Regions from separate parts of the Lysinibacillus sp. NPDC094177 genome, predicted to be linked through region 1. Evidence: predicted binding sites of a transcription regulator. Region 1 holds the regulator's gene; each other region holds the start of a gene.

Region 1 (4,293 bases):
ATTTTTCTGAAGATTTAGTTGTCCAAGATGGGAATATAATAACTGCAAGAGGTAGAGGTTTTATACAATTTGGCATTGCTGTGGGTAAAGCCCTACACCTCTCTTTTGATGAAAATTGGTATCGAGAATAACGAATTAGCTCTAATTAATATTAAAACTTAGTTATAGGTGATATAAATGTTTTTCAATATTATATAGAATTTATGAGGAGAGGAGTAGAAATCGCTACTTCTCTTATTTTTTCATTTTCTACTGGATACGGTTCTATATCCATGCAACATGGTAAATGGATTTTAGTTATTCATTCTATCCCTCACTTTCGACGTTCTATCCGTCATTTTGACGATCCTATCCATCACTTCGCCGTTTCTATCCTTCACCTTGGGAGCTTAAAGCTTTAAAAAAAAATCAGCGGGACGATAAAACTCCCACTGATTAAAACTTCATTTCATTTCGCTTCCTTCTTGATGTTCCCGATATCTCCTATGGACAGTAGCTTTGCTTACATTAAAGCCTAGACCTCTTAGAGTCATGGCAATTTCCTCAAAGGTGAAGCCTCGATTGCGTAGGTTGATAATTTCTTCTACAGGAACATCCTTACGTTCTTGACCGTTTGGATTTCCACGGTTGGATAAATTGTTTTCTGGGCGATATCCATTTTCTACGGCACGACGCATTCCACGACGTATTTTAGCATTATGAATTCTACGTTGGTACTCCTCTACAATCGCTAAAATTTCTAGGAGCATCGTATCCATTTCGTTTAATTGTAATGGTCCCTCGTCTCGCATAGAAAAAACATCAGTTTCGGTTTTCTGCAATAAATGCAACACTGCCATTCGAGCATTTCCACGTCCTAAGCGTGTTTCATCTTGCACAAATAATGCTGTTATTTCTTTTTCTTTTATGAAATCGAGCATTTCTAGTAAACCTTCACGTTCCACATCATAGCCGCTATGCTTGTCATTAAAAACACGCTTGACTTCGTAGCCCTGTTCTTTAGCATAGCGCATCAACTCCTCCTGCTGACGCTCTAATGAGGAACTTTGTGTCTCTTTTTCTGTACTCACACGGCAATAGACAACAGCCGATTGTTGATTATTAATCATTTTTCGTTTCTCGCAATTTCAATTGAATTTATAGGATTGGTTTGGTCACCCACTACCGGGATCACTAGGGATTCACCTGCAATAATTTGTACGTTCGTTAATTCATTTTCTGTTTTTACAAGCTGAATCCATTCATCCGATTTCATTTTACCACGGTATTGTTCGGCTAACGACCATAAGCTATCTCCATGTGCAATTTCAATTTCTGTGTACGTAACATCGCCTGGATCTGTAATAAAAAGGTATGCTGCAAATAGTAGACAAGCCCCTAATAAAGTTGTAATATGTGGATTTTTCTTTAACCAATTCATGTTTAAAACCCCTTTTCTAGAATGTTTGTTCGGAATATATGTTCTCATAATAATGCGAACAAACGTTTTTGTCAAACACTTTTCGAACCTATGTTTGCTTAAGTGTTCGCATTCTGTTATACTACTAATAAGTAGAATGATTAGAAAAAAGAGGTGAGCAATCATGAAAAAAGTTTCGAAAAGACAAGAGGCCATATTAGAGTTCATTAAAGAAGAGGTGCGTGCAAAAGGGTATCCACCATCTGTACGTGAGATTGGTGAAGCTGTTGGACTTGCTTCAAGCTCAACAGTTCATGGTCATTTAGCTCGTTTAGAGCAAAAAGGCTTGATTCGACGCGATCCAACTAAACCACGTGCCATTGAAATTCTAGAGCCAGAGGATTCTATTCAAAAGCAACATGTTATACATGTCCCACTTGTTGGTAAGGTTACTGCAGGTTCTCCGATAACTGCTATTGAAAATATCGATGAATATTTTCCACTACCAGATATTTATGGTACAAGTGAAGATCAGTTATTTATGCTAGAAATTATGGGTGAATCAATGATTGAAGCTGGTATTTTTGACGGAGATTTAGTTATTGTTAAACAAAAAGCAACTGCTGATAATGGGGATATTGTCGTGGCAATGACTGAAGAGGATGAAGCAACTGTAAAGCGTTTCTTTAAGGAAAAAAATCATTTTCGTTTACAGCCTGAAAACGCAACAATGGAGCCAATTATCGTAGACCAAGTTTCTATTTTAGGGCAAGTTGTAGGTCTTTATCGCCGTGTACACTAAAAGTTATCTCAATATTAAATTATAAAAAGAGGATATTATGTTCACAGAGGAGCATATACCTCTTTTTCTCATATTCTTTTAGCTTTATTGTACAGAATTAAAAAAGAATCCACTTTATATGGATTCCTTACACACAAGAAATGAATTTAGTTAATTTAAACGTTTTCGACTAGAGTTTTTCCGATATGAAGTCGTTATCATATTGATGCCTTTAGCTTGCGCTCCCCTACTGGCTCGCTCCAAGGAGTCGCCTCATCCTCAATTTTTAATGATAAGCCTTTAAAACATCGAATTTGCAATTTCAAGTAAATCTTGCACTGTAAAATTTTCTGTTATTTCACTTACTATACTAATTGAATATTTTAAACTGTCATGAACAAAAATCAGTTGATTTACGTTCGGCTGATACAATGCTTTTATTCCATTTTTTAAGGTGTAAATATTTTCACCCTCTGCTGCCTTTAAATTCTCTTCATCGGGTTCAACTCTCACTTGTAACAATCCTTGTGAGTTTACATTTTGATACCTTATTAGGAGAATATCATTGTTTATACTTCCTTTTACATGCGTAATGTCAAAAGGAAATTGGGATACCGTCAGGATATTCACTATATACTTTTTCATATATTCCTTAATAATTTTCGATTCATTCATAAATGGATTGTAACCATCGTAAACAACACGAATATCTGTAACTTTTTCTTGATTAAAAGTAATTTCCCATATAAACGCTATTCTTTCAGGCATATTTTCTCCATCGTTAAAATAAGCCAAGGCTACTCTAACATTCTCTTTAGGTGAAGGTAAGCCTGAAAAACCACTAATTGGCGTCTCTTCTCTTATTTCTGGAATTGTAACATTTGAAGATATATAAGTTTTTAGTTGTTCTTCCTCTTTTTTGGACATCGCAATCAGAAATTTACTTACTAAGTCATCGTCATAATGTCCGGCTTTTACATGTTGAATTGAAAATATAACAGTAAAAAAGCCAGCACTACCAACTCTATTTTTTTCATGTTTATCACCAAGGTTATTTTGTCCTTGATAAAAAATTCTATGCTTCTAAAGTTTCATGCCTCTACCTTGAACTTCAAGCTTGCCTGTACAAATGAAGTAAATAATCTCTTTGATACTTCATCTCCAGCAATGGCTAGCTCTTCGGGATGCCACTGTACTGCTAAACAAAATGGTAGATCTTCGTGAACTACCGCTTCAACGATACCATCACTTGATTTTGCTACCACTTTCAATTTTTCTGCTACTACGTTTATTGCCTGATGATGAAATGAATTCACAGCAATTTTTTCTTCTTCAATAATCGTTTTTAATAATGTATTAGGTGTTAGATTAACATGATGTGTAGTAACGCCTCGGGCCGCTTGTTGCATGTGCTTTATTAATTTTCGACTATGGTACTCGCTTTCAATATCCTGATAGACTGTGCCTCCAAACGCAGCATTTAGTATTTGGAGCCCTCGACAGATTCCGAGAATTGGCATTTTCCGTATACTGGCCGATTTGATTAACGCAAGCTCAACCGAATCCCTTTCTGGATGAACCTTCCCTAATTTTGGATGAGGTTCTGCATCAAAGTGGAATGGATGTACATCATAGCCACCGGATAGTAATAACCCGTCCGTCAATGATAAAATTTGCGATATATCCTTTTCCACGCCAAGCGGAATTATAAGTGGAACACCACCAGCTTCAATTATACTTTTGCTATACGCAGCATTTAATCTTGAGGACAAATCATCCTCTGCAAAAGCCGTAATACCGATAATTGGTTTCATCTTAACCCCTCCATGATCTACAAGATTTATCCCGCAATAAACTACCTGTAAAGCCCGGTTAGTGAAGACTATTAATCATTGAAGGACCCCGACTGATTAATTACCAAAATCCTAGATACCAATTCATCAACGCATCCCCATGGAAATAGACTATAATAGCTGCTAGAGCAATTGATGGTCCGAATGGTATAGGAGTTTTTCTTCCCTGGCCGCTTACTTTTAGCACAACTATCCCAACAATCATGCCAATCACGGCGGCTATAAATAGCGTCAGAAGTGCATGTATTGTCCCGAGTACG
Region 2 (4,293 bases), on a different contig from region 1:
ACAACATAGAGAACCACATAGAGAACATAGTCGAGAAACAGATTGGGGAGTGCATAGAGAGGGGGGACATAGAGAGGGCCATAAGGAACATATGCACAAAGAACACATGCACAAGGAGTCACCTACAAGGCACGTGAAAGAGAAAGAGGTTCAAAGACCGATGCCACCACCTATTATTGTACCACCACCACCTATGCCAGAACCACAGATGATTCCAATTCCTTATCCGATGCCAATGCCGATGCCTCAGCAAGCGCCTGTTGAGCTTAGATGGAATCAACAAGTTGTCATGCCAAATGTAGAGCAAACTCAAACTGTATCACCAATTCAAATTCAACCGCCACCACAGCCTATGGTCCAACCGGAGGCGCCACCACCTCCAATGCCGCAACCGATTTTTATCATGCCACAAATGCCAGCAGTACCACATTGTGCTAGCTGCCATCAGCCAGTGCATCATCATATGTATTGGCCAATGCCGATGCCAATGCCAATGGAACCGCAATTTGAGGCTTATACAATGCCGGAGCAACCAATGTCGTGTGAAATGCCATGCGAAAAAAGGGAGTTCTTAGAATCTAGTACATCTCCATTCTTCCCTATGCAGCCTATGCCAGAAATGATGCCGGAAATGGAACAGCCATGTGGTTGTCATGCACAACCAGTCATGATGCCAACTTGGCAAATGGATCAATGTCATTGTCCACCGCCATGTCCGCCACCATGCCCAATGCCATGTCCAACACATGGCCATATGCCACATTCGGTAGGACCATGGATGTCACCGCACTTTTACCCAGGCGGGATGACGCCTTATCGATGGTGAAAAAGCGTATATCATTGAAGAAGTAAAGCCGAATATTTGGAAGTATAAATATCAATCCAATAATTATTTTGTGAAACGAGCAAAGCAGATAGAAGTAGCAGAAAAGGTGAGGGTTATTCATCGACAGCTTGGACATCTGGAACCTTCGCTAATCTTACCTTTAATGAGAAGTGATGATGAGTATTTAATCGTGCAAGATTGGCAAGAGGGAAGTCATAGTGCTAATTTTGCACATAAAAAAGATCGGAAGGATTCACTCAAGTTATTAAATACGTTACATGATACACATAAAAAAATTGCTTGGCAGCGGGTGCCAGGCCTGCATACCTATTCACAGCTTTTAAAATGGCAAATGCGTCATATGCGTTTTAAAAGCAGACGAAATGACTTTCGTGCATTTTTAACAAAAGAAGAAATCGATCAAATTTTACATTATAGTGAAAAATCGTTACAGCTAATCGCTCAGGAAGATGTACCTGAAAAAGAAATAACGCTTTTACATGGAGATGTCGTACATCATAATTTTTTATGGTGCTCAGATGGGAAATTGCGTTTAATTGATTTTGATATGGCTCATCTTGGAGAAGCGGATGATGAATATATCTTATGGTTACATCGCGTATTACCTGCTGTAGATTATGACCTTGGAAAAATATTTGCAGAACTACCAGAGATGAAACGATTAGATAAAAGAAAGCTACATCGTTTAAAATATCCAAATGAGCTGTTACGTGAATGGCTTTTTGCAGTAGATTTACCATTAAATCAACAGCTCGTATTTTTAGATTATTTAGTGCCATTCACAAAACGAGCTCTCACATATTGGCCTAAACTGTGGTACGATATTGATAAAATGATAAAGAAATGACCGTCTTTCGGCGGTCATTTTTGTATGTGAACGACTAATTGTGCTATTTCTTATAGTCGAGCATTCGTTCGCAATATGCTATAATCGAAGACGATGATTGTGAGGGATTATTGAATGTATGATTATTTAAAAGGACAAATAAAGCGAATAACTCCTGAGTATATCGTCCTTGAACAGCAAGGGATTGGCTGGCAGCTGAATACGCCCAATCCATTTGTGTTCAGGACATCTGCACTTGATCAGCAAATATTTGTACATTTGCATGTACGTGAGGACGCACAGGTGTTATATGGCTTCCCAAATTTAGACCAACGAGAGCTGTTTCGTAAACTTATTTTAGTGTCTGGAATTGGGCCGAAGGGTGCGCTTGCTATTTTAGCCACTGGGAATCCGCAACAAGTTATCAGTGCGATTGAACGAGAGGATGAATCGTTTTTAGTAAAGTTCCCTGGTGTGGGTAAGAAAACTGCACGTCAAATGATTCTAGATTTAAAAGGTAAACTTGGAGGATTGTTGGAGACTATTGAACTACCTAGTACAGAAGATGAGCTACCGTTATTTGGTGTAAATCCATATAAACATGAGCTTGAAGAAGCTATTCTTGCCTTAATGGCACTTGGCTATTCTGAAAAAGAATTAGAAAAAATACGTCCACAGCTAGAAGAAAACGACAAGCTTGAAACAACAGATGCATTTATGAAACAAGCTTTACAATTGCTATTAAAGTTAAAATAGTGAAAGGGGGAGAAGTACATGTCTGAACGTATGATGGCTAGTGAGGCAGGTGGCTATGATGAACAGTTTGAATTATCTTTACGACCACAAAGATTAGCACAATATATTGGTCAACACAAGGTAAAAGAGAATTTACAAATCTTCATTGAAGCGGCAAAGTTTCGTCAGGAAAGTTTAGATCATGTGCTGTTATATGGACCGCCTGGACTTGGTAAAACTACATTAGCTGCTGTCATTGCTAATGAAATGAATGTCAATGTGCGCATGACTAGTGGCCCTGCGATCGAACGTCCTGGAGATTTAGCAGCTATTTTAAGCTCACTGGAGCCAGGAGATGTGCTATTTATAGATGAAATACATCGCCTTCCTCGTGCAATAGAAGAGGTGCTTTATCCTGCCATGGAGGATTTTTGTTTAGATATCGTCGTTGGTAAAGGTCCTGAAGCGCGTTCTGTTCGACTTGATTTACCACCATTTACACTCGTTGGTGCAACGACAAGGGCAGGCGCGTTATCAGCACCTTTAAGAGATCGCTTTGGCGTATTATTAAGATTGGAGTATTATGATAATACTTCACTTGCAGAAATTGTAGTCCGTAGTGCGCATTTATTTGATGTTAATATTGAACAAGTAGCAGCACTTGAAATGGCGACACGCTCGCGTGGTACACCCCGAATTGCTAACCGCTTGCTTAAACGAGTGCGAGATTATGCACAGGTACTTGGAGATGGTATGATAACGGAGGGACTTGCAAAGCAAGCGCTCGAGCTATTACAAGTTGATCCTAGAGGGCTTGACCATATTGACCATAAACTTGTGACCAACATGATTGAGCGCTTCCGTGGTGGCCCTGTAGGCTTAGATACGTTGGCAGCATCTATTGGCGAGGAACGCGTAACGATTGAGGATGTGTACGAGCCATATTTAATGCAAATTGGCTTTATACAACGGACGCCACGTGGACGTGTGGCCACACATTTAGCTTACGAACATTTTGGATATGAATATCCCCAACAAACCTAGAAGAAGGAAGTATTTTCATGCGTGTAGAAGATTTTGATTTTGAATTACCAGAAGAACTTATTGCACAAACACCACTTGTGGACCGTACAGCAAGTCGTTTAATGGTAGTGACGCCTGGCTCAAAAAATGTAGAGCATCATCATTTTGCTCATATTTTAGATGAGCTACGAGCTGGGGACTGCCTTGTGTTAAATGATACAAGAGTCTTACCAGCGCGATTAATGGGTGTTAAAGAGGAAACTGGTGCCCATATAGAGGTACTGCTATTAAAGCAAATGGCTGGTACAGATGAATGGGAAACACTTGTTAAGCCAGCTAAACGTGTAAAAGTTGGTACCGTTGTAACATTTGGAGATGGCTTACTGACAGCTATTTGTACAGGAGAGCTTGATCATGGTGGACGTACATTTGAGTTTAAATATAATGGGATTTTTTATGAAATTTTAGAGCAACTTGGCGAAATGCCACTACCTCCATATATTCGTGAAAAATTAGATGACAAGGATCGTTATCAAACTGTTTATGCTAAAGAGCGTGGCTCAGCAGCAGCACCAACTGCAGGCTTGCATTTTACCGAGGAATTACTGAAGCAAGTAAAAGCAAAAGGTGTCGAAGTTGTATTTATTACTTTGCATGTAGGACTTGGAACTTTCCGTCCTGTAAGTGTAGATTCAATTGAAAATCACGAAATGCATGCCGAATTTTATAGTGTAACGGAAGAAGCAGCATCTACCATCAACCGCGTAAAGAGTAATGGTGGAAAAGTGATTGCAGTTGGTACAACCTCTACACGTACATTAGAAACTATCGGTTCTAAATATGGAGGTGAAGTGCGAGCAGA
Region 3 (4,293 bases), on a different contig from region 1:
TCGTGCAACTGGTGCAGGTGGTCAGCATATTAATACGACAGATTCAGCTGTTCGTATTACGCACATTCCGACTGGTACTGTCGTACAATGTCAGGCAGAACGTTCACAAATTAAAAACCGTGAAAAAGCAATGACGATGTTAAAAGGGAAACTCTATCAATTAGAAATCGAAAAGCAGCAGGCACAGCTAGATGAAATCCGTGGTGAACAGAAGGAAATCGGCTGGGGCTCGCAAATTCGTTCATATGTATTCCATCCATATTCAATGGTGAAAGATCACCGTACAAATGAAGAAACAGGTAATGTAGGAGCAGTGATGGATGGTGATTTAGATCCATTCATTAATGCATATTTACGTTCAAAAATCGGGTAATGAAAGCCCCTCAGAGGCACAGATATTGTGCTTTTGAGGGGGTTTTTTAGTTCTGCAAAAAAGCCTATTAAAAAGGTGGATGAAACGGGGTGTCTTGGCTAATCTGTTTACGCTCATTCATGTAATGCTTATAGAGCATCGATGCATTGACAAATTGCTTGCTCATCGAAGCATATTGAATAGGCAGTTCAATCTGTTTATTGTTTTTCAGTGTGACGATACAGCCCATTTTACTAGGAACGATATTCGAAATGGCGTGAAGACCAATCCAAATATTGTGGATAGAGTTTGGCGAGTATGTCGGTAGAAAAATACATGGATAACCATAATCATAAGCAACAACGATTGGAAGCTTATGTTGATTACCGAAGAAGCGTTTGGCTGAATGTTTTGCTGCTTCATAGGTTGTCCCTAGTGAAATACAAGATTTTCGTAATATATGCATTGGCTTCCGTGTGACGATTAGTTCATTATGTTTGTCGATTACCTGTGTGAAAATTTTAGAGTCATACTGAATTGGCCGAAGTAAATAGGTGTTGAAAGACATTAAATATCCATTGACGTAGTTTGCTGACATATATGTAAGCCCCCTTTTTTCTATTTATTATTGAAGTGTAAAATAGAAAATTAAATTCAGAAAATATAGATAACAGAGGAAAGTTATTGATATATCAAGCGATTGCTTAGAGGAATTGCTTGAAATAGCACAAGATTAATAGTGAATCGAAGTGATTTTCAGTTCTTTAGCATTGCATTTTAATTTCAATTTTCATATAATTTAGAAAAGGATCGAGGTGAGATCGTTGGATAAATATTATTCGTATACAGATTTTCTAAAAGCCGTTGGTCAGTCAAAAAAAGTTGATGAGGCAGAGAAATTATTAAACGAGATTTATTTAGATTTATTTTTAAATCATATCCAGCGTATGCATCGTGAAGAGCAGCTCATGGTTCTGATAGATAGAGCACTCGATGAAAAAGATGAAAAGGCATTTCATCTATACGCAGCCGAACTAGAAGCTTTACACCAAGTTGCAAGTGAATAATATGACGAACCCGCTCTCCATTTATTAGAGGGCGGGATTTTTTTGCTAGTTTATTTGCAAGATTGGTGATTGAATATCTTGAAATTGTTTAGGTTCTGAGCGGAAATTGAGTGAGGTGGGAATCAAAACTTCGTGGGATCTGAGCAGTTTTGAGCCTACCTGAGTAGTTCTATCAGCCACCGGATCAGTTTTACATTTAACCTGAGCAGATCTAGGGCCAACCCGATCTTTTTCAACCAACCTGAGCAGATCTAGGGCCAGCCCAATCAATTTCTTCACCCCACCTGAACGTTTCTCCCCTCTAAAGTAATGCATTTACATTGTCCCACCTCGATTAGCTAACATTTGGAAAGGGTAATCTATTTATAGATAGGCTGTAATTAAATATTTCCAGTACATACGTTCTATTAGATTCATCTTAAATATAGCAAACGAAAAAATATTTACAAACATTCGTTCGTTAAATGTTCGAAATTTTAATAGTGCTATGCTAAAATATATGTATCAAATTGGTAGGAAAGGACGGGGACATGTGTGCAAACATTTGATTTACAAGCGCCATATACACCTGGTGGAGATCAGCCACAGGCAATTGCGGAATTAGTGGAGGGTGTACGTGCCGGTAAACGACATCAAACATTGCTCGGTGCAACAGGAACAGGAAAAACGTTTACGATTTCTAATGTCATTAAACAGGTAAAAAAACCGACACTTATTATGGCACACAATAAAACTTTAGCGGGTCAATTATATAGTGAGTTTAAAGAGTTCTTCCCTAATAATGCTGTTGAATACTTTGTCAGCTACTATGACTACTTTCAGCCAGAGGCATATGTACCGCAGACGGATACATATATCGAGAAAGATTCAAGCATTAATGATGAAATTGATAAGTTACGTCACTCTGCAACATCTTCATTATTCGAGCGTGATGATGTCATTATTATTGCATCCGTGTCCTGTATATATGGTCTAGGTTCTCCAGAAGAATATCGTGAAATGGTCGTGTCAGTGCGGACTGGAATGGAAATTGAACGTAATCAGTTGCTTCGAAAACTGGTCGATGTACAGTATGAGCGTAATGATGTGAGTTTTACACGTGGGACGTTTCGGGTACGTGGCGATGTAGTGGAAATATTCCCTGCATCTCGTGATGAGCATTGTATCCGCGTGGAGTTTTTTGGGGACGAGATCGATCGTATTCGCGAGGTGGATGCGTTAACTGGTGAAATACTAGCGGATCGTGATCATGTAGCTATTTTCCCAGCATCTCACTTCGTTACACGAGAAGAAAAAATGCTAAAGGCCATTGAAAATATTGAAAAAGAGTTGGAGGAGCGTTTAGCGCTTTTACGTGCAGAGGATAAATTATTAGAGGCACAGCGTTTAGAGCAACGCACTCGTTACGATTTAGAAATGATGCGTGAAATGGGCTTTTGCTCAGGTATCGAAAACTACTCGCGTCATTTAACATTGCGTGAAGCGGGGGCAACTCCATATACGCTACTTGACTATTTCCCTGAGGATTTTTTACTTGTTGTCGATGAAAGTCACGTTACTTTACCACAAGTTCGAGGGATGTATAACGGTGACCAAGCACGTAAAGGTGTGCTAGTTGAGCATGGATTCCGTTTGCCATCAGCACTAGATAACCGCCCTTTACGTTTTGAAGAATTTGAGAAACATATACATCAAGCTATTTATGTATCAGCAACACCTGGCCCATATGAGCTTGAGCATTCTCCGGAAATGGCGCAGCAAATTATTCGTCCAACAGGGCTGCTTGATCCACAAATTGACGTACGTCCTATTGAAGGGCAAATCGATGATTTAATCGATGAGATTCAAGGTCGTATTGCCCGTGATGAACGAGTCCTAGTTACAACATTGACGAAAAAAATGTCAGAGGATTTATCGGCTTATTTGAAAGAAATGGGCTTAAAGGTGGAGTACTTGCATTCAGAGATTAAGACGCTAGAGCGAATTGAAATTATTCGCGAGCTGCGTAAAGGTACTTACGATGTTCTAATCGGCATTAACTTATTGCGAGAAGGGATAGATATTCCTGAGGTTTCTCTTGTGGTGATTTTAGATGCTGACAAGGAAGGATTTTTACGTTCAGAGCGTTCATTAATTCAAACGATTGGACGTGCTGCTCGTAATGCTAATGGTCATGTCATTATGTACGCAGATAATATGACGGATTCGATGAAAAAGGCGATTGAAGAAACAAAGCGTCGTCGAACACTGCAAATGGCGTATAACGAAGAGCATGGCATTACACCGAAAACGATTGTTAAGAAAATTCCTGATGTTATTCGTGCGACACAGGTGGCAGAGGACGAAGAGTCTTATGTAACGAAGGCAACAAAAGGTAAGAAATTGACGAAGGTGGAAAAAGAGCAGTTACTTGCTTCTCTAGAAGTAGAAATGAAGGAAGCAGCAAAAGCACTCGATTTCGAACGTGCTGCTGAGCTGCGAGATACAATATTTGAATTGAAGTTAGAAGGGTGAATGGCTTGTGAAAAATACTGAAATAGTCGTGCAAGGCGCACGAGCTCATAATTTAAAAAATATCAATGTCACAATTCCACGCGATCAATTAGTCGTGTTAACAGGTTTATCAGGCTCTGGGAAATCATCATTAGCGTTCGATACGATTTATGCCGAGGGACAACGTCGTTATGTAGAATCCCTTTCAGCATATGCTCGACAATTCCTTGGACAAATGGATAAACCAGACGTCGATGCGATAGAGGGGTTATCTCCTGCTATTTCAATCGATCAAAAAACGACGAGCCGTAACCCACGTTCTACAGTTGGTACAGTAACGGAAATTTATGATTATTTACGTTTGTTATATGCGCGCATCGG

Evidence for each region. The regulator LexA, encoded in region 1, represses DNA repair genes until DNA is damaged. The targets are predictions, from matches to a motif close to CGAACATATGTTCG.
Region 2: the regulator LexA is predicted to act here: its motif matches at 1,752-1,765, upstream of ruvA (Holliday junction branch migration protein RuvA).
Region 3: the regulator LexA is predicted to act here: its motif matches at 1,866-1,879, upstream of uvrB (excinuclease ABC subunit UvrB).

Annotation. Positions count from the first base shown of each region.
Region 1 covers NZ_JBNNTW010000007.1:1,925-6,217, reverse strand. The annotation lists gene ACQKNC_RS12900 (DJ-1/PfpI family protein) at 1-131, shown strand, start outside; gene ACQKNC_RS12895 (YneB family resolvase-like protein) at 444-1,109, opposite strand; gene yneA (cell division suppressor protein YneA) at 1,106-1,420, opposite strand; gene lexA (transcriptional repressor LexA) at 1,584-2,201, shown strand; gene ACQKNC_RS12880 (hypothetical protein) at 2,481-3,107, opposite strand; gene ACQKNC_RS12875 (gamma-glutamyl-gamma-aminobutyrate hydrolase family protein) at 3,272-3,994, opposite strand; gene ACQKNC_RS12870 (prepilin peptidase) at 4,095-4,293, opposite strand, start outside.
Region 2 covers NZ_JBNNTW010000001.1:591,783-596,075, reverse strand. The annotation lists gene ACQKNC_RS02835 (LysM peptidoglycan-binding domain-containing protein) at 1-826, shown strand, start outside; gene ACQKNC_RS02830 (phosphotransferase) at 897-1,694, shown strand; gene ruvA (Holliday junction branch migration protein RuvA) at 1,809-2,429, shown strand; gene ruvB (Holliday junction branch migration DNA helicase RuvB) at 2,448-3,452, shown strand; gene queA (tRNA preQ1(34) S-adenosylmethionine ribosyltransferase-isomerase QueA) at 3,470-4,293, shown strand, end outside.
Region 3 covers NZ_JBNNTW010000012.1:91,870-96,162, forward strand. The annotation lists one part of gene prfB (peptide chain release factor 2) at 1-373, shown strand, start outside; gene ACQKNC_RS18010 (competence protein ComK) at 441-950, opposite strand; gene ACQKNC_RS18015 (IDEAL domain-containing protein) at 1,177-1,419, shown strand; gene ACQKNC_RS18020 (hypothetical protein) at 1,465-1,734, opposite strand; gene uvrB (excinuclease ABC subunit UvrB) at 1,954-3,933, shown strand; gene uvrA (excinuclease ABC subunit UvrA) at 3,941-4,293, shown strand, end outside.